Regions from separate parts of the Pseudomonas sp. MM213 genome, predicted to be linked through region 2. Evidence: predicted binding sites of a transcription regulator. Region 2 holds the regulator's gene; each other region holds the start of a gene.

Region 1 (4,255 bases), 1.2 Mb from region 2:
AAGAGGGCCGCGTACAGCAGCAACGGATGAACAGCTATCGCTCGATCATCGCGAGTTTGCCGGAGAGCAGCTACTAAGCCGCTTCCCGCAGACACAAAAAAGCCGCGATCATCTCGCGGCTTTCTCGTTTTCAGCGTGCGGCTTTTTCCAGCGTCCAGCCCAGCACATCCAAGGCATCACAGCCGTCCTGGATCAACATGTGTGCGGCGTTGGTTTCACGGAATCCCGGGAAACACAGACAACGCAATACCTGTAGGAGCCGGCTTGCTGGCGATGGTCGTCAACGATAACGCATGCTGTCTGAATCAACGCGGCGCACTTGCGTCCATCGCCAGCAAGCCGGCTCCTACAAGGGACCGCGCTCAAACTGAAAATGAAGTGACCTCCAAACCAAAGCAAAAAAAAGCCGACATCGCTGTCGGCTTTTTTGTGGGTCACTGTTTCGGCGGTTCAGCCGGTTTCGGTGCCGGGTCATCGAACAGATTCAAACGCTCGCGAAGCTCATGCGCCGGCAACGGTTCTTTATCCGCCGGCAATGCATTCGGATCGGCCGGCACTTCACCCGGGCCGCCCTGCCCTTGTGTCGGCTCCGGAGTCGGTTCCACGCCTTGCGAACCTTCGATGGCACGCTGGGCTTTTTTGGTCAGCACGATGATGTCGATGCGGCGGTTGACCGGGTTGAGCGGGTTCTCGCGATCGAACAATGCCGACGAGGCATAACCGACCACGCGTGCGATCTGCTGCTCCGGATAACTGCCCGCCACCAGCGCACGACGTGCAGCGTTGGCACGGTTGGCTGAAAGCTCCCAGTTGCCGAAATCACCCTGGCCACTGTACGGCTTGGCGTCGGTGTGGCCGCTGATGCTGATCTTGTTCGGCACCGCTTTGATGGTGTCGGCCATGGCCAGCAGGATGTCTTCGAAGTACGGTTTCAGACGCGCACTGCCGGAGTCGAACATCGGGCGGTTTTCGGCGTCCACGATCTGGATGCGCAAACCATCCGGCGTGATCTCGAACAGAATCTGGTCCTTGAATTTCTTCAGTTGCGGATTCTCTTCGACCTTGTTCTGCAGTTCCTGCAGCAACAGTTCGAGGCGTTCCTTCTCCACCATCTCGGCCATGCCTTCGACCTGCTCGGCGTCGACAGTCACCTTGTCCGGCTGCGGCTGGGATTTCACCTCGGGGTTGAGGGTGTTTTCCGGCGCCAGGGTCGGCGTGCCGCCCAGATCGATGATGTACGGCGTACCGCTTTCGGAAAAGCCGATCGGGTCTTTGAAGTAACCGGCGATGGCGAGCTTCTGTTCCGGTGTCGCGGTGGACAGCAGCCACAACACCAGGAAGAACGCCATCATCGCCGTCGCGAAGTCGGCGAAGGCGATTTTCCAGGCGCCCCCGTGATGCCCGCCGGCGATGCGCTTGACGCGCTTGATAATAATCGGCTGATTATTTTCCATGACTTAGCGACCGCGAACCGCTTGTTCCAGCTCAGCGAAGCTAGGACGGTGCGCCGGGTACAGAACCTTGCGTCCGAACTCTACCGCCAGCGATGGCGGCATGCCGGAAGCCGAAGCCACCAGCGAGGCCTTGATGGCTTCATAGACGTTCAGTTCTTCCTTGGCGTCGTGAGCCAGGGAGTGGGCCAGCGGGCCGAAGAAACCGTACGCCGCGAGAATACCGAAGAAGGTACCGACCAGTGCCGCACCCACGTGCAGACCGATGGACTTCTGGTCGCCTTCGCCCAGGGACGCCATGGTCACCACGATACCCAATACCGCCGCGACGATACCGAAACCGGGCATGGCGTCGGCGATGCCGTTCACCGCGTGGGACGGGTGCTCGAGGTCTTCCTTGAGGTTGTAGAGTTCCATGTCGAACAGGCCTTCCAGCTCATGGGGAGCCATGTTGCCGGAGGACATGATGCGCAGGTAATCGCAGATGAACGCGGTCATGCGCTCGTCTTTGAGCACCGACGGGTACTTGGCGAAGATCGGGCTCGCGGCGGCATCTTCAATGTCGCCTTCGATGGCCATCATGCCTTCGCGGCGACTCTTGTTGAGGATCTCGTAGATCAGCCCCAACACTTCAAGATAGTAGCCGTGATTGAAACGCGATCCGAACATGCTCAAGGACTTCTTGAGCACGTGCAGGGTCATGTAACCGGGGTTGGCCTGGAGGAATGCACCAAGGGCCGCGCCACCGATGATCATCACCTCGAAGGGTTGAATCAGGGCGGCAATCTTGCCGTGGGAAAGCACGTATCCGCCGAGCACGCTCGCGAATACGACGATGATGCCGATTATTTTAGCCATAGGTAGGAGAGCACTTACTGAGTCGGGTTCAAGGTCATATTCGGAAGTTAAAAAATCTCTTCTTCTACTTATCGGCAAAACTGCGCCAGACTATAGCCAGTTCAGGCGAAAAGCCAATTTGGCCCACTTCGGGCATAGGTAATGCAGACGATGATCGCGTCCAACCATGGCTAACGAAACGAACGTTCCAACTCCAAAACCAAACACGCTCCAAGGCTGGGTAAAGCTTCTGGACGGCGTGCACCTGCCCGTTCCGCAAGGCAGTCATGACCGGGTCTGCAAGGCCATCGGCGATAACCGCAGCTCGTTGCGCGATATCGCCGAGCTGATGCAGGACAGCCCCGCCCTGGCCTTGAGCGTGATTCGTGAAGCCAACCGGCACACCCACGGCAGCATGACCGAGCCTGCGGAAAACCTTGAGGTGGCGATCAATCGCCTCGGTTTGAAGCGCACCGAAGAACTGCTCGCACGGCTGCCCGCGATGCCGGAATCGGACATTCCCGTGGCCCTGCGCCAGTTGCAGATGATCAGCCAGCACGCGACGCAACAGGCCAACGGCTTTTTCGCCGCTCGCCTGGCGCGGCTGTGGCAGGACATCCACTGGGGCAGCCTGCTGTTTTTATCGCCGTTGTGGCCATTGGCGTTGACCCATCCGCAATTGCTCGAAGAATGGGAGCTGCGGGTCATCCATAAGGGCGAGTCCGCACGTAAAGTCGAGAAACAATTATTCGGCGTACGCCTGCTGGAAATCGGTCAGGCCCTGGTGGAAATCTGGCACCTGCCGAACTGGGTGCAGCAGGGTTACAAGCTGTTACTCAATGAGCAACGGGAACTGGTGAAAGTCCTGCGCATCGCGCGCGACAGCGATCATCCATTGCGCCAGCAGAACCGTCTCGATGACGATCCGACGTTGCGCCGCTGGCTCAATCAGCCGGCCAACACGGTGTTGCTGGCCAACGGTCTGGCGCTGTCGGCACAGCACGCCTGGGACTGTCCGCACAGTGAACGCTGGCAGTACCTGACCAGCCTTTACCTGCAAATGCCGATGGACGAGGTGCAGCAGCAACTTCACCAGCAGGCCGCCAACAGTGCGCGCCAGCACGCCATGCCAGACCTCTGGCACCCCGCCGTCGCGCTGCTCTGGCCGCAGGGCATGAACCGTGTGCACGCCGGTTTGCTGCCAGCCCCGGCGCCGACCGCCGAGGACCTGGCCAAGTGGCGCAAACAATGCGCCGAGCTGCTGGTGGAGCCGAGTCGTTTCACCAATGCCATGCACTTGACCAACTCGGCCCGCGATGCACTGGTTGCATGCGGCATGCGCCGGGTGATGATCCTGATGGCCGACCGCACGCACGCCAATCTGCGCGTGCACCAGATTGCCGGGTTGCCGAAAGAAACGGCTGGCCTGAATTTCGTGGTCAGCCAAAGCACCGTGCTGCAACGCCTGCTCTCGCAACAAGCCCAGGTACGCCTGACCCCGGCCAACAACGCACAATTTTCGGCACTGCTGCCGGCCAGCCTGCGCTCGCAGTTCGGTGGCGAACACCTGCTGTTGCGCTCGCTGGTCAACAACGGCCGCGTGATCATGATCGTGGTGGCGGACCAGGGCGGCGGGCCGTTCTCCGAAATTACCGTGCAAGCCTTTGGCAAAACCGCGCAGTGCATCGAGAAAGCCCTGCACACCTTTAGCCATCGCGGCCAATGACCCGCTACAATCCTCCCCTTTGTGCTCTGGAGACCTCACATGTCTGACTTCTCTGGCTTGCCGCTGGTGATCGAACCGAGCGACTTGCTCTCTCGACTAGATGCCCGCGATCTGATTCTGGTGGACCTGACCAGCAGCGCCCGCTATGCCGAAGGGCATATTCCCGGCGCGCGCTTTGTCGATCCGAAACGCACGCAACTCGGCCAGCCACCGGCGCCGGGCCTGATGCCGCCGCAAGCGG
Region 2 (4,255 bases):
TCGCTGGCCGGTTTTTCCGCAGGCGGCGCGGCCGCTGCACGGGCAGGCGCCGGTGCAGCAGCGGCGGCAGGTTTTGGTGCAGCGGCGGCAGCAGGCTTCGCTGCTTCGGCTTTTGGCTCGGGCGCCTTGGCGACAGGTGCCGGGGCCTTGGCTACAGGCGTAGCTACCGAAGAGGCGGCCGAACCGGTGCCGACTTCAGTGAACTTGCCTTTGCCATGCAATTCGTCGAGCAGCGATTCGAACTCGTGATCCGAGATCAGATCGCCGCCAGCCGCTGCTGCGGTTGGCGCAGCCGGGGTCGGTACCGAGGCAATGGCCGATTCCAGCGCGTCGACGGCAAAGTTGCCCTTGCCGTGCAGCTGATCGAGCAGTGCTTCGAACTCATCGTCAGTAATGTCGGAACTGTCACCTGGCGCTTTCGGCGCAGCCGGTGCGGCAGGCGCAGCGGGTGTTGCCACCGCGTCGACGGCGAACTGGCCTTTGCCGTGCAACTGATCGAGCAACGACTCGAACTCGGCATCGGTGATTTCATCGCTGGTCGCGGCATCGCCGGCCGGCAGCGGAGCAGCGGCCGGGGCCTCAGCCTGAGCCTTGACGGCGTTCAGCGAGTCCAGCAGTTGTTCGAATTCGTTATCGGTGATGTCGCCTGATTCGGCTTCGGCAGCCGGCTCTTCCACCACTTCAGCCACAGGTGCGGCTTGATCGGCGGTTTGCGGCTCGGCCAGACGGGCCAGGGCTGCAAGCAATTCAGGCGTGGCAGCCGTTATCGGGCCACGCTCGCGGACTTCGCTGAACATGCCGTTCACCGCGTCCAGCGCTTCGAGAACCACGTCCATCAATTCCGAATCGACGCGACGTTCACCCTTGCGCAGGATGTCAAACACGTTCTCGGCGATGTGACAGCACTCCACCAGCTCGTTGAGCTGGAGGAAGCCGGCGCCCCCTTTTACAGTGTGAAAACCGCGAAAAATTGCATTGAGCAAGTCCGCATCATCCGGTCGGCTTTCAAGCTCGACCAGCTGTTCGGACAGTTGCTCTAGAATCTCGCCGGCCTCAACCAGGAAATCCTGAAGGATCTCTTCATCGGCGCCGAAGCTCATTAAGGGGGTGCTCCTAAAGGTCTAAAAACCTAAAAAACCTAAAATGCTAAAAAATCTAAAATCCTAGGCTGGATAACAAATCGTCCACATCGTCCTGACCGGACACAACGTCTTCTCTTTTATCGGCATGAATCTGCGGACCTTCACCCTGAGAGAGATGTTTTTGCGGATCTTTTTCTGCAAGCATCGCTTCACGGTCATGTTCGATGCCCGCAAAGCGGTCCACCTGACTGGCCATAAGCACGAGCTTGAGCAGGTTGCTTTCAACTTCGGTGACCAATTGGGTCACACGCTTGATCACCTGACCGGTGAGGTCCTGGTAATCCTGAGCGAGCAGAATGTCGTTGAGGTTGCTCGACACCGCGCGGTTGTCCGCGCTGCTGCGTGCCAGGAAACCATCGACACGCCGTGCCAGTTCACGAAATTCCTCAGCCCCGACTTCGCGACGCATGAACCGCCCCCAGTCCGTGCTCAGCGCCTGAGCTTCATCGCTCAGGCTGTTGACCAGCGGCGTGGAGTTTTCGACCAGATCCATGGTGCGGTTGGCTGCGGCCTCTGTCAGCTTGACAACGTAACCCAGACGCTCGGTGGCATCTGTGATCTGGGACACTTCCTCGGCTTGCGGCATGTGCGGGTCAATCTGAAAATTGACGATCGCACTGTGCAGCTCGCGGGTGAGCTTGCCCACTTCCTGATACAGGCCGCGGTCACGGGTCTGGTTGAGCTCATGGATCAGTTGCACAGCGTCGCCGAACTTGCCTTTTTCAAGGCTTTCGACCAGTTCGACCGCGTGTTTTTTCAGGGTCGATTCAAAATCGCCCTGTGAAGATTCGTTTTGGTCCATAGCTTCCCCGTGGCGCAGTTTCTCAACCGATGCGTTCGAAAATCTTCTCGATTTTTTCTTTCAACGCCTGGGCCGTGAAGGGTTTGACCACATAGCCGTTTACGCCGGCCTGGGCCGCTTCGATGATCTGCTCGCGCTTGGCTTCAGCGGTCACCATCAGCACTGGCAGGTGCTTGAGCTTTTCATCGGCGCGCACGTGGCGCAGCAGATCGATACCGGTCATGCCAGGCATGTTCCAGTCCGTTACCAGAAAGTCGATGCTTCCGCTGTTGAGAACCGGAATGGCAGTAATGCCATCGTCGGCCTCGACCGTGTTGGTGAACCCAAGGTCACGCAACAGGTTTTTTATGATCCGCCGCATCGTTGAGAAGTCATCAACGATGAGGATTTTCATGTTCTTGTCCAATTCGACCTCCAAGCAGTCTTAAACGCGCCCAGCACCTGGACGCGCCATTTCAATCAATCCGGCAAAGCACTCAATGACTGTCTGGAGCACAACAGATCGAGACCGGCGCAGTTCAACACCACACCAGCCAAGTTCGCAGTGTCCCCACACTGCCTTCAGCGCGCTCGCCACTCCCCCAAACGCCCCCGCAAACGGGCCGCGCACTGGCTGTGTAACTGGCTGACCCGAGATTCGCTGACCCCCAGGACCTCACCGATTTCCTTGAGATTCAACTCTTCGTCGTAGTACAGCGCCAACACCAGTCGCTCACGCTCCGGCAAATTGGCAATCGCGTCCGCCAGCGCTGCCTGGAAGCGTTCATCTTCCAGATCGCGCGACGGCTCGAGATGAGCACTCGCGCCATCCTCATGCAGCCCTTCGTGTTCGCCGTCCTGCAACAGGTCGTCGAAACTGAACAAGCGGCTGCCCAGGGTGTCGTTCAAAATCCCGTAGTAATCGTCGAGACTCAATTGGAGTTCGGCCGCAACTTCGTGATCTTTAGCGTCACGGCCGGTTTTAGCTTCAATCGAGCGAATTGCGTCGCTGACCATGCGGGTATTGCGGTGGACCGAACGTGGTGCCCAGTCCCCTTTGCGCACTTCATCAAGCATGGCGCCGCGGATCCGGATGCCCGCGTACGTCTCGAAACTCGCGCCTTTGCTGGCGTCATATTTGGTGGATACTTCAAGCAGGCCGATCATCCCGGCCTGGATCAGGTCTTCGACCTGGACACTGGCTGGCAGTCGCGCCAGCAGGTGGTAAGCAATGCGTTTGACCAGTGGCGCGTAACGCTCGATCAGCTCGTACTGCGCGTCACGCGCCGACTTCTTGTAGAGGTTGTAACCGCTGGCTGTCATAGCACGGGTCCTGCCGTTTGTTGCACGAGGCGCTCGACGAAAAACTCCAGGTGCCCGCGCGGGTTGGCAGGCAGCGGCCAGGTATCGACCTTTTGTGCGATGGCCTTGAAAGCCAGGGAGCACTTGGAACGAGGGAAGGCTTCATAGACCGCGCGCTGCTTCTGCACAGCCTTGCGCACGCTTTCGTCGTACGGCACCGCACCGACGTATTGTAAGGCGACGTCGAGGAAGCGGTCCGTGACCTTGGTCAACTTGGCGAACAGGTTGCGGCCTTCCTGCGGGCTCTGGGCCATGTTGGCCAGGACGCGGAAGCGGTTCATGCCGTAGTCGCGGTTGAGCAGTTTGATCAGGGCGTAGGCATCCGTGATCGAAGTCGGCTCGTCGCAGACCACCAGCAAGACTTCTTGCGCGGCGCGAACAAAACTGACTACCGAGTCACCAATACCCGCAGCGGTGTCGATCACGAGCACGTCGAGGTTGTCGCCGATATCGCTGAACGCCTGGATCAGGCCGGCATGCTGGGCCGGACTCAGATGAACCATGCTTTGAGTGCCGGACGCGGCCGGGACGATGCGGATGCCGCCTGGCCCCTGCAACAATACGTCGCGCAGCTCACAGCGGCCTTCGATGACGTCGGCCAGGGTACGTTTGGGTGTCAGTCCCAACAGGACGTCGACATTCGCCAGCCCCAGATCGGCGTCCAGCAGCATGACGCGCCGGCCGAGCTCAGCTAGAGCCAGGGACAAGTTCACTGACACATTAGTCTTCCCGACGCCACCTTTGCCGCCGGTCACCGCGATCACCTGTACGGGATGCATGCTGCCCATGTTATTTCTTTACCTTGTCTTGCATAGACGGAGGCCACATTACTGGCTGCGCGCTCATCAACTGAACAATGCATGGCAGACCATCGATGTAGGTACAAAAACTGTTCATTAATACCTCAGCCAACCTGCTTGGTCGGGCTGTGATAAATATCAGCGAACATGTCAGCCATGGCTTCTTCGCT
Region 3 (4,255 bases), 3.3 Mb from region 2:
CCTGCTGGTGCAGTGGCCGTTGGGCTGGTTGTCCGACCGTTATGACCGGGCGCTGTTAATCCGCTGTTTTGCGCTGGTGCTGGCCCTCGCCGCGTTGCCGCTGGCGATCATGAAGCAGGTGCCGCTGGAGGTGTTGTTCATCACCGGTTTTATCTGCTCGCTGGTGAAATTCTGCCTGTACCCGCTGGCGGTCGCGTTTTCCAATGACCACGTCGAGGCTGATCGGCGGGTATCACTGACGGCGATGTTGCTGGTGACCTACGGTGTCGGCGCGAGTATCGGGCCGTTGGTCGCCGGGGTACTGATGAAGATGTTCGGCAGTCAGATGCTCTACGCCTTCTTCAGTTTCTTTGCGTTGGTGCTGGTGTGGCGGATCCGCCCGAAAGCGGTGACCAACCTGCATCAGGTCGACGACGCGCCGCTGCATCACGTCGCCATGCCGGACAGCATGTCGAGTTCGCCGCTGGTGGCTTGCCTTGATCCACGGGTTGATGAGCAAGTGGTGCAGGACCAGATGCAGACCCCGGCCAATCCTGATCCGGCTCCTGAGTCGGAGGCCGAGACACCCACCACTCCACCTCCGGAGGACCCTGACGCGGGCCGCGAGCAAAGCTTCACCGAGGCCAGGCCTTAAATCGGGGCATAAAAAAACGGGCAGTCACCGCAAGGGACTGCCCGTTTTTTATGGGTGCTTGAATTACAGGTCGTCTTTGTCGAAACGTCGTGCTTCGCGCTGAAGCTGGTAGACGAAACGCTCGACCTGACGCTGCACCAGGCCGCTCATGTTATGAAAGCGGATGCCGGCGAAGGTGGTGGAGATTCTTTCTTCGAAGTGCAGATAACGCAGTTCGACCGGTGCCGTCATTTTGCCAAAGGGCAGGGCGGCGGCGAAGCGGTCGTAGACCTGACCCAATTGCAGGCTGCCGGTGATGTCGCCTTCAAAGCGCAACTTGCAGCCGGTGGCGGAGATGTCCAACAGCTTGCCGCTGATCGGCGCCTTGAGCTTTTCACCGTCCAGATCGACGTTGACCAGTTGGGCCAGCTTCAAGGCTGCGCGGAAGGCATTGCGACGCTGGTGATAAACCACTTCATCCGGCAGCGGGCCACGATAGCAGCGGCTGTCACCGGACTCGTCGATGGTCAGTTGACCGTTGCTTTCCCAGGCAATGCGCACGCCTTCGTGAAAACCTTCGACCTTGAACGGTTCGCCGGCCAGCATGAAGCGCTCACCGTCACGCGGGATCATTTCGTCGAGCGCGATGGTCCCGCGCTCGCGGTCCACGTCCACCAGATAGCTCTGGAAGCGCTGGGTGCGCTCATGGAACGTGATGATCAGCGGGTCATGGCTTTCTTGCAGTTGGCGCAGGTTGCCGGAGATTTCCAACGGTGTGGTAAGCACCTTGGGTGGCTGCGGGGCATCTTCCGCGGTTAAGGCATTGGACACGGTTCATCAATCTCCAGACAAAATATGACTACGGCTGGCCAGTATATTGCCAGCATGTTGCGAGTCTTGATAGGGCGCGGTCATTTGCGGGCTCAAGCCTGACTGAGCGGGCGCGGCTTCGCAAGCTTGGCGGTTGATCCGCGGGCGTCATAAAGCGCTGGCGGTTCACCGCCGGTCAGGATTTTCAGCTGATTGGCCGTGGCGGCCTGTTGGACCAGGATGGACTGGCCATTATTGGCGTTCGCCGCCTGGCATTGAGCCAGTAGATCGGTCAGCACATCGCTCTGGGCCAGCAACTGCTCGCCAATGCTCGAATGGCTGGCGAGTTGCTCCAGGCCGTTGCGATTGGTCGGCAGGTTGAGGCTGGCGAGGATTTCGCTGCGCTTGCGGCCATGCTGTTCAAGCAGAATGATCAATGCCTGTTTCTGCGCCAGAATCTCTTCGAGCAGTGGCATGTCCCGACCGTGCAAGGCGAGGGACTCGGTTTGCAGTAACTCAAGCAAGTGTTGCGCTGGAGCAAAGTCGTCGGTGATCAGTTGCAGTAAATTAGTGTCTTGCATGGCTGGCCTTGGGTTTTAAGCGTCCAAAAGCCTGGCGCGGGCCGTAGCCTAGCGCTGGGCTTCGAAGTTGAGCAGTTTGCTGGCTACACGGCTGCTGTCGACTTTATAGCTGCCATCGGCAATCGCTGCTTTCAACTCGGCCACACGGGCGTTGTCGACGGCAGGCTGATCGCGCAGCTTGTCAGTGACCTGTTGCAACTGTTGAGCCTCATTGCTGAGGTGTACCGATTCCCCGCTTTTGATGGCAGTGGCCTGTTCGGCCGGGGTATTCAGCGGCGCGGATTTGCCGGCGTCGGCAGTTTCCTTGGCAACGCTGGTACGTGTACTGCCCGTAAGTGGCGAGGAGCTGTTCAAACGGCTGAAATCGATGACCATGGTAAAAAACCTCTGAGTATTTGGACGCTTGCCATGTTTTCGGCTCTCCCTGTGAAAACTTTAGACCCATTTATCAAATGGGCCCGCATGCGCCAGCACTTCTCCTGCATGCGGCACAGTTTAGGGAACAGCCTCGGGCAACGCCACATCTTCACGAACAGAGAATCCTACATGGACACTTCCACCTGACCTGGCGCGGTAACCTGCGCCTTGATGACCCGTCTGGAGTTGAGGTTTTTCACCCGTATCTGCTCGGCCATTCTGCCATTGGACAGGGCCTCGCCGGGCATTCGCACGCTGAGCGTACCACTGCGGGCGGTAATCACCACCTGATCGCCTTTGCTAATGACTTCCGCCTGTTCGAGATGAACCAGGGTAATCACCTGGTCGGTGACCATTGGTCGGGTAAGTCGCTGGCCGATCGCCTGGTCTACGGATGTGAAGTAGCCCTGGCCAATCAGGCTGACGTCACGCTCGCGCAGCGTCACGTCATCGGGCTCGACAATCCCTGCGCGGCGCAGGGGCCGGGTGACGGTCACAACGTCGCGAAACAGGCGGACTTGAGCGGGTACGAAGACTGTCCAGGGCGATGCCCCCTCGCAGCGAACCTTGACCGTGACCCGGCCCAGCGGCTTGGCCGGACTCTCGAGGCTGGCTGTCAATTCCTTGTCGCACATGGGCATGCGCAGTCGCTGGTCGAGCTGGTTGACCTGGATTTCGTAGCGACCTTCCGTTTGACTGGTAGCCAGATAGTCTTCTACGGTGAATTCAAGAAAGCCCTGGGTGACGCCGATAAGCATGTCAGGCAAGGTAACTGCGTCAGCAAAGGCAGGGCTGCCAGCGTTGAACAGGCAAACGGCCGACACTGCACAGAGCAATCTGCGGATAGGTGATGTCAGGCGTCGGAAAAATGTCGGTTCTGTGTTCATAAAAGTTAAAAAGCAAGCGCCGTGCCGTTTAGTGATGAATGTGCGTCGCAACACACTTAGCGTTGGTGTAGGAGTCTGGGCATGGCTGGTGTAATGGATTCGGTAAACCAGCGCACGCAACTGGTAGGGCAGAATCGCCTGGAGCTGTTGTTGTTCCGTCTCGACGGCCAGCAGCTGTACGGGATCAACGTGTTCAAGGTTCGCGAGGTGCTGCAATGCCCCAAGCTGACCCTGATGCCCAAGTCCAGTCCTGTCGTGTGCGGTGTGGCAAATATCCGGGGGGCGACCATTCCGATCCTTGATCTGGCAATGGCGACTGGTTCCGGGGCGCTTAAAGATCAAAGCAATCCTTTCGTGATCATCACGGAGTACAACACCAAGACCCAGGGTTTCCTGGTGCGCTCGGTGGAACGCATCGTCAACATGAACTGGGAGGAGATTCATCCGCCTCCCAAGGGCACCGGACGCGATCATTACCTGACGGCTGTGACTCGGGTCGACAATCAGTTAGTCGAAATCATCGACGTCGAGAAGATCCTGGCGGAAGTGGCGCCGACACCGGAAGCGATTTCCGTCGGCGTGGTCGATGTCGAAACCCAGCACAAGGCGCTGTCGCTGCGGGTGCTGACGGTCGATGACTCGTCGGTGGCGCGCAAGCAGGTCACGCGTTGCCTGCAAACGGTCGGTGTCGAAGTGGTGGCGTTGAACGACGGACGGCAAGCGCTGGATTATCTGCGCAAACTGGCCGACGAGGGTAAGAAGCCGGAAGAAGAGTTCCTGATGATGATCTCCGACATCGAGATGCCGGAGATGGACGGGTACACCCTGACGGCCGAGATCCGCAACGACCCTCGCATGCAAAAGCTTCATATCATCCTGCATACTTCGTTGTCGGGTGTGTTCAATCAGGCGATGGTCAAGAAAGTCGGTGCCGATGACTTCCTGGC
Region 4 (4,255 bases), 1.7 Mb from region 2:
GCATGGTGCACATCCGCATGCTCGACCAACAGGGTAAAAGTCATGAACTCGCCCTCGAAGCGCGACTGGGCATCGATGACTTTATCGTGCGCAGGGCCTGCACCCTCGCCGGCCAGGGTTTTACCATGCTGCCGATGATGTATTGCGAGCAGGAACTGGAAAGCGGCGCGCTGGTGCAGTTACTGCCCGACTGGTCTTTGCCTGGCGGCTGGCTGCAAGCGGTCTACCCTCATCGGCGCGGGGTGATGCCGGCCGTTCGCGCCTGGCTCGACCATTTGATCGAATCATTCAATGCCTGTGGGGACCGACTGATATGAAGGCTGGGCGTATGAGCGAAGAGGATGTCGCGCAATTCTGTCTCGCGCTGCCGGGGGCGCGGGAAGATTACAAGTGGGGTGGCGTGCGGGTGTTTTCGATTGCCGGAAACAAGATGTTCGCCCTGCAGAACCTGCGGGGCGACTCTTTGGCGTTCAAGGTCGACAAGGACTTGTTTCTGGGGCATTGCGACCGCCCGGGCATTCATCCGGCGCCGTATCTGGCCCGGGCCCAGTGGATCATCATGCAAACGCCCTACCCGCTGGGCAGCGAAGAACTGCAAGGGCTGCTGCAACGTTCCCATCAACTGGTGGTGAGCAAACTGCCCAAACGCACGCAGGTCGGGCTGCTGCTTTAAAGCAGCGCCAGATTGGCGCCCAGGAACAGTTGATCGATCCAGAACACCTGATGCAGCAGCACGATCACCCAGAACAGCAACTGAAACGACACTTTGCGGGTCTTGTGCCGAAACACCTGCTGGGCCAGCAACGCGCCCGGCCAGCCGCCGGCGAGTTCCACCGCATGCAACACGTTTTCCGGCGTGCGCCAGCTATCAGTCCGGGCCTTGCGCTTGTCGCTCCAATAAAGGAAGAACGCCAGCACGCTGACGATGCCATAGGCCGCCAGGGGAATCAGCGAAACCCCTCGCAGCCAGAACGACATCGAGCCGAACAACGGCAGCGCACACACCATCGCGAACACCAGCAGTTTCAGCCGTGGGTTCTGGATTCCGCCCCCGGACTGGCGCCCGGGATTGTTGCGTGCGCGGGTGTCATTCATGGCTTGACCGAGGTCCAGTCAACCCAGCCAAACTGCCAGGTAGCGAGAATGAGCAGGCCAAATGCAATGCGGTACCAGGCGAACACCGCGTAGCTGTGGCTGGCGATGAATATGAGCAAGCCCCGGACGGCAATCATTGCGAAAATGAACGCGGTGACAAAACCGATGGCGAACACCGGAAAATCGGCCGGGACGAACAGGTCGCGGTATTTGTAGCCCGAGTACACCGCCGCACCGACCATGGTCGGCATCGCCAGGAAAAACGAAAACTCGGTGGCCGTCTTGCGCGACAGCCCGAACAGCAAACCACCAATGATTGTCGCACCTGAACGCGAAGTGCCGGGGATCATCGCCAGGCACTGGGCGAAGCCGACTTTCAAGGCATCTTTCCAGGTGATCTCGTCGACGGTTTCAGCATGCACTTCATGCTGACGCTGCTCCGCCCACAACATCACGATGCCGCCCACGACCAATGCGGTGGCGACGGTGATCGGGTTGAACAGGTAATGGTGGATCAGGTCGGCGAAAATCACCCCCAGGACCACGGCCGGCATGAAGGCAATCAGCAGGTTGGCAGTAAAGCGTCGAGCGCCGGGTTGCGTCGGCAAACCGATGACGACATCGAAAATCTTGCGGCGAAATTCCCACACCACCGCGAGGATCGCCCCAAGCTGAATAATGATGTTGAACGCCATCGCCCGCTCGCCACCGAAATTGAGCAAGTCGGCCACGATGATCTGGTGTCCGGTACTGGAAATGGGCAAAAACTCCGTCAGCCCTTCTACAACGCCGAGTATCAATGCCTGAAAGGCGGTCCAAAGATCCATCAATCCCCCAAGAAGCGATGCGCCACCGCATGCCCCGTTAATATTTTTCAAAACATTGACTGCGATCAGCGCAGTTGCAGCCAGACGCGCACAGAATCCAGACGAAACCGTAAAAATTCCGTGAAAAATCAACTTGGATTCAGGTTTTTCCGTGCGGGGCCGAAATCCTATCAGACAAGGCTGAATAACGCTGCCACGTTATTGGACTTGGGTCGGATATGCCCGATCGGCAAAATGTGGTTGGATGCTGGCGGTCGTTTATTACAAGAAAAAGAAACAGGAGTGACAGCGTTATGAACAGCTTGCGCAATATGTCGATCAGCCGGCGTTTGTGGTTGATTTTGATCGTGGCCGTCATGATGCTTTTGACGTTGGGCGTGTTGATGCTCAAGCAGATTCACGAGGACCTGTATCACGCCAAGGCGCAGAAAACCCAGCACGTCGTGCAGACGGCCAGCGGCATTCTGACCTATTACCACGGGCTCGAAACCGCCGGCACGCTGACCCGCGAAGCTGCGCAGAAACAGGCGCTGACCGCCGTTCGCGGCCTGCGCTATGACCAGAACGACTACTTCTGGATCAACGACCTGACGCCGGTGATGATCATGCACCCGGCCAACCCGAAGCTCGATGGCCAGAACCTCTCGGCGATCCGCGACCCGGACGGCTTTGCGGTGTTCAATGAAATGGTCGCCCTCGCCAAGGCCAAGGGCGCCGGCCCGATCGACTATCGCTGGCCGAAACCGGGCGCCAGCGAGCCGGTCGCAAAAACCTCCTACGTCAAACTCTTCGAACCGTGGGGCTGGGTGATCGGCTCGGGCGTGTATATAGATGACATGCAAGCCGAGTTCATGGGCCAGGTCTGGAAAGCGACAGTAGTCGGGCTGGTGATCGCCGCCATCATGGCGCTGCTGGTGATCCTGATTGCCCGCAGCATCGTCCGTCCGCTGCAGGACACCGTGAACGCCATGGCCAACATTGCCAGCGGCGAGAGCGATCTGACTCGCAGCCTCGACACCCACGGTCAGGACGAAGTCACGCAGCTGGCACACCACTTCAATGCGTTCACCGCCAAGCTACGACTGGTGATCAGCGAATTGCAGGTGTCCGCCAGCGCCCTGGGCCAGTCGTCCAGCGAACTGGGCAACGACGCCGTCCAGGCCCAGCAACGCAGCCAGCAGCAATCGCAACAGATGGAACTGGTGGCCACGGCCATCAATGAAGTGACCTATGGCGTGCAGGACGTGGCGAAGAACGCCGAGCACGCCGCCAGCGAGATGCGCGATGCCGAGTCTCAGGCGCAGCAGGGCCAGGTCAACATCGACAGCAGCCTGCAACAAATCGACAAGCTGTCTTCAACGATTGATCAGGCCGTGGAAGTCATCCGCACCCTCGCCGCCGAAAGCACTCAGATCGGCAGCGTGCTGGAAGTGATCCGTTCCATCGCCGAGCAAACCAACCTGCTGGCCCTCAACGCGGCCATCGAAGCCGCCCGTGCCGGTGAGCAGGGGCGCGGGTTTGCCGTCGTGGCCGATGAGGTGCGCCTGCTGGCCCAGCGCACGCAGAAGTCCACCGCCGAGATCCAGGCAATGATTGAACGCCTGCAAAGCCATTCCGAAGCGGCGGTAAAGGTCATCGGCGACAGCAGCCGCGCCTCGCAACTGACCATCGAGCAGGCCGGCCTCGCCGGTGCAAGCCTGAATGCCATTGGCCAGGCACTGCGCAATCTCAACGGGTTGAACGCTTCCATTGCCAGCGCCACCCTGCAACAGGCCCATGTGGTCGAAGACATCAACCAGAACGTGACCCAGGCAGCCGGTTTGTCCCACAGCACGGCGCTGGCGGCGGAACAGTCGAGCGTGGCCAGCGTCCACCTCAAGGAACTGAGTGAGCAGTTGAACGGGTTGCTCAAACAATTCCGCGTGTAGGCGCCTGGCTTGCCGGTGATGGCACCCGCGACATCGCCATCGCCGGCAAGCCGGACTCCTACAGGTTTGGGGTGAACCCACAATCCCCAACACCCCCGCGATCCGTAGGAGCCAGCTTGCTGGCGATAGCGCCAGTGAAATCGCCATCGCCGGCAAGCCGGACTCCTACAGGTTTGGGGTGAGCCCACTATCCCAACACCCTCGCGATCCGTAGGAGCCGGCTTGCTGGCGATAGCGCCAGTGAAATCGCCATCGCCGGCAAGCCGGCTCCTACAGGTTTCGGGTGAACCCACAAATCCCAACACCCCCGCGATCCGTAGGAGCCGGCTTGCTGGCGATAGCGCCAGTGAAATCGCCATCGCCGGCAAGCCGGACTCCTACAGGTCAACGAGTGCTTTCTCCCTC

The links. Region 2 encodes FliA, which starts transcription of late flagellar genes. Its sites were predicted from a motif close to CTAAAGTTTNNNNNNNNNNNGCCGNTAA; they were not measured.
Region 1: a site for FliA is predicted at 2,378-2,405, ahead of motA (flagellar motor stator protein MotA). Genes of this name have one in related genera too.
Region 3: a site for FliA is predicted at 2,416-2,443, ahead of flgM (flagellar biosynthesis anti-sigma factor FlgM). Genes of this name have one in related genera too.
Region 4: a site for FliA is predicted at 2,061-2,088, ahead of K5R88_RS05995 (methyl-accepting chemotaxis protein). Genes of this name have one in related genera too.

What each region holds. Positions count from the first base shown of each region.
Region 1 covers NZ_CP081943.1:5,224,373-5,228,627, reverse strand. Annotated here, with positions in the region: gene rsgA (small ribosomal subunit biogenesis GTPase RsgA) at 1-77, shown strand, start outside; gene motB (flagellar motor protein MotB) at 435-1,454, opposite strand; gene motA (flagellar motor stator protein MotA) at 1,458-2,309, opposite strand; gene K5R88_RS23820 (HDOD domain-containing protein) at 2,476-4,014, shown strand; gene K5R88_RS23815 (rhodanese-like domain-containing protein) at 4,054-4,255, shown strand, end outside.
Region 2 covers NZ_CP081943.1:6,438,906-6,443,160, reverse strand. Annotated here, with positions in the region: gene K5R88_RS29325 (chemotaxis protein CheA) at 1-1,100, opposite strand, end outside; gene K5R88_RS29320 (protein phosphatase CheZ) at 1,156-1,944, opposite strand; gene K5R88_RS29315 (chemotaxis response regulator CheY) at 1,967-2,338, opposite strand; gene fliA (RNA polymerase sigma factor FliA) at 2,506-3,246, opposite strand; gene fleN (flagellar synthesis regulator FleN) at 3,243-4,073, opposite strand; gene flhF (flagellar biosynthesis protein FlhF) at 4,190-4,255, opposite strand, start outside.
Region 3 covers NZ_CP081943.1:3,013,170-3,017,424, reverse strand. Annotated here, with positions in the region: gene K5R88_RS13690 (MFS transporter) at 1-634, shown strand, start outside; gene K5R88_RS13685 (flagellar brake protein) at 698-1,444, opposite strand; gene K5R88_RS13680 (flagella synthesis protein FlgN) at 1,537-2,004, opposite strand; gene flgM (flagellar biosynthesis anti-sigma factor FlgM) at 2,053-2,379, opposite strand; gene flgA (flagellar basal body P-ring formation chaperone FlgA) at 2,547-3,308, opposite strand; gene K5R88_RS13665 (chemotaxis protein CheV) at 3,390-4,255, shown strand, end outside.
Region 4 covers NZ_CP081943.1:1,345,443-1,349,697, forward strand. Annotated here, with positions in the region: gene K5R88_RS05975 (LysR substrate-binding domain-containing protein) at 1-317, shown strand, start outside; gene K5R88_RS05980 (MmcQ/YjbR family DNA-binding protein) at 314-673, shown strand; gene K5R88_RS05985 (DUF1294 domain-containing protein) at 670-1,095, opposite strand; gene K5R88_RS05990 (undecaprenyl-diphosphate phosphatase) at 1,092-1,922, opposite strand; gene K5R88_RS05995 (methyl-accepting chemotaxis protein) at 2,216-3,850, shown strand.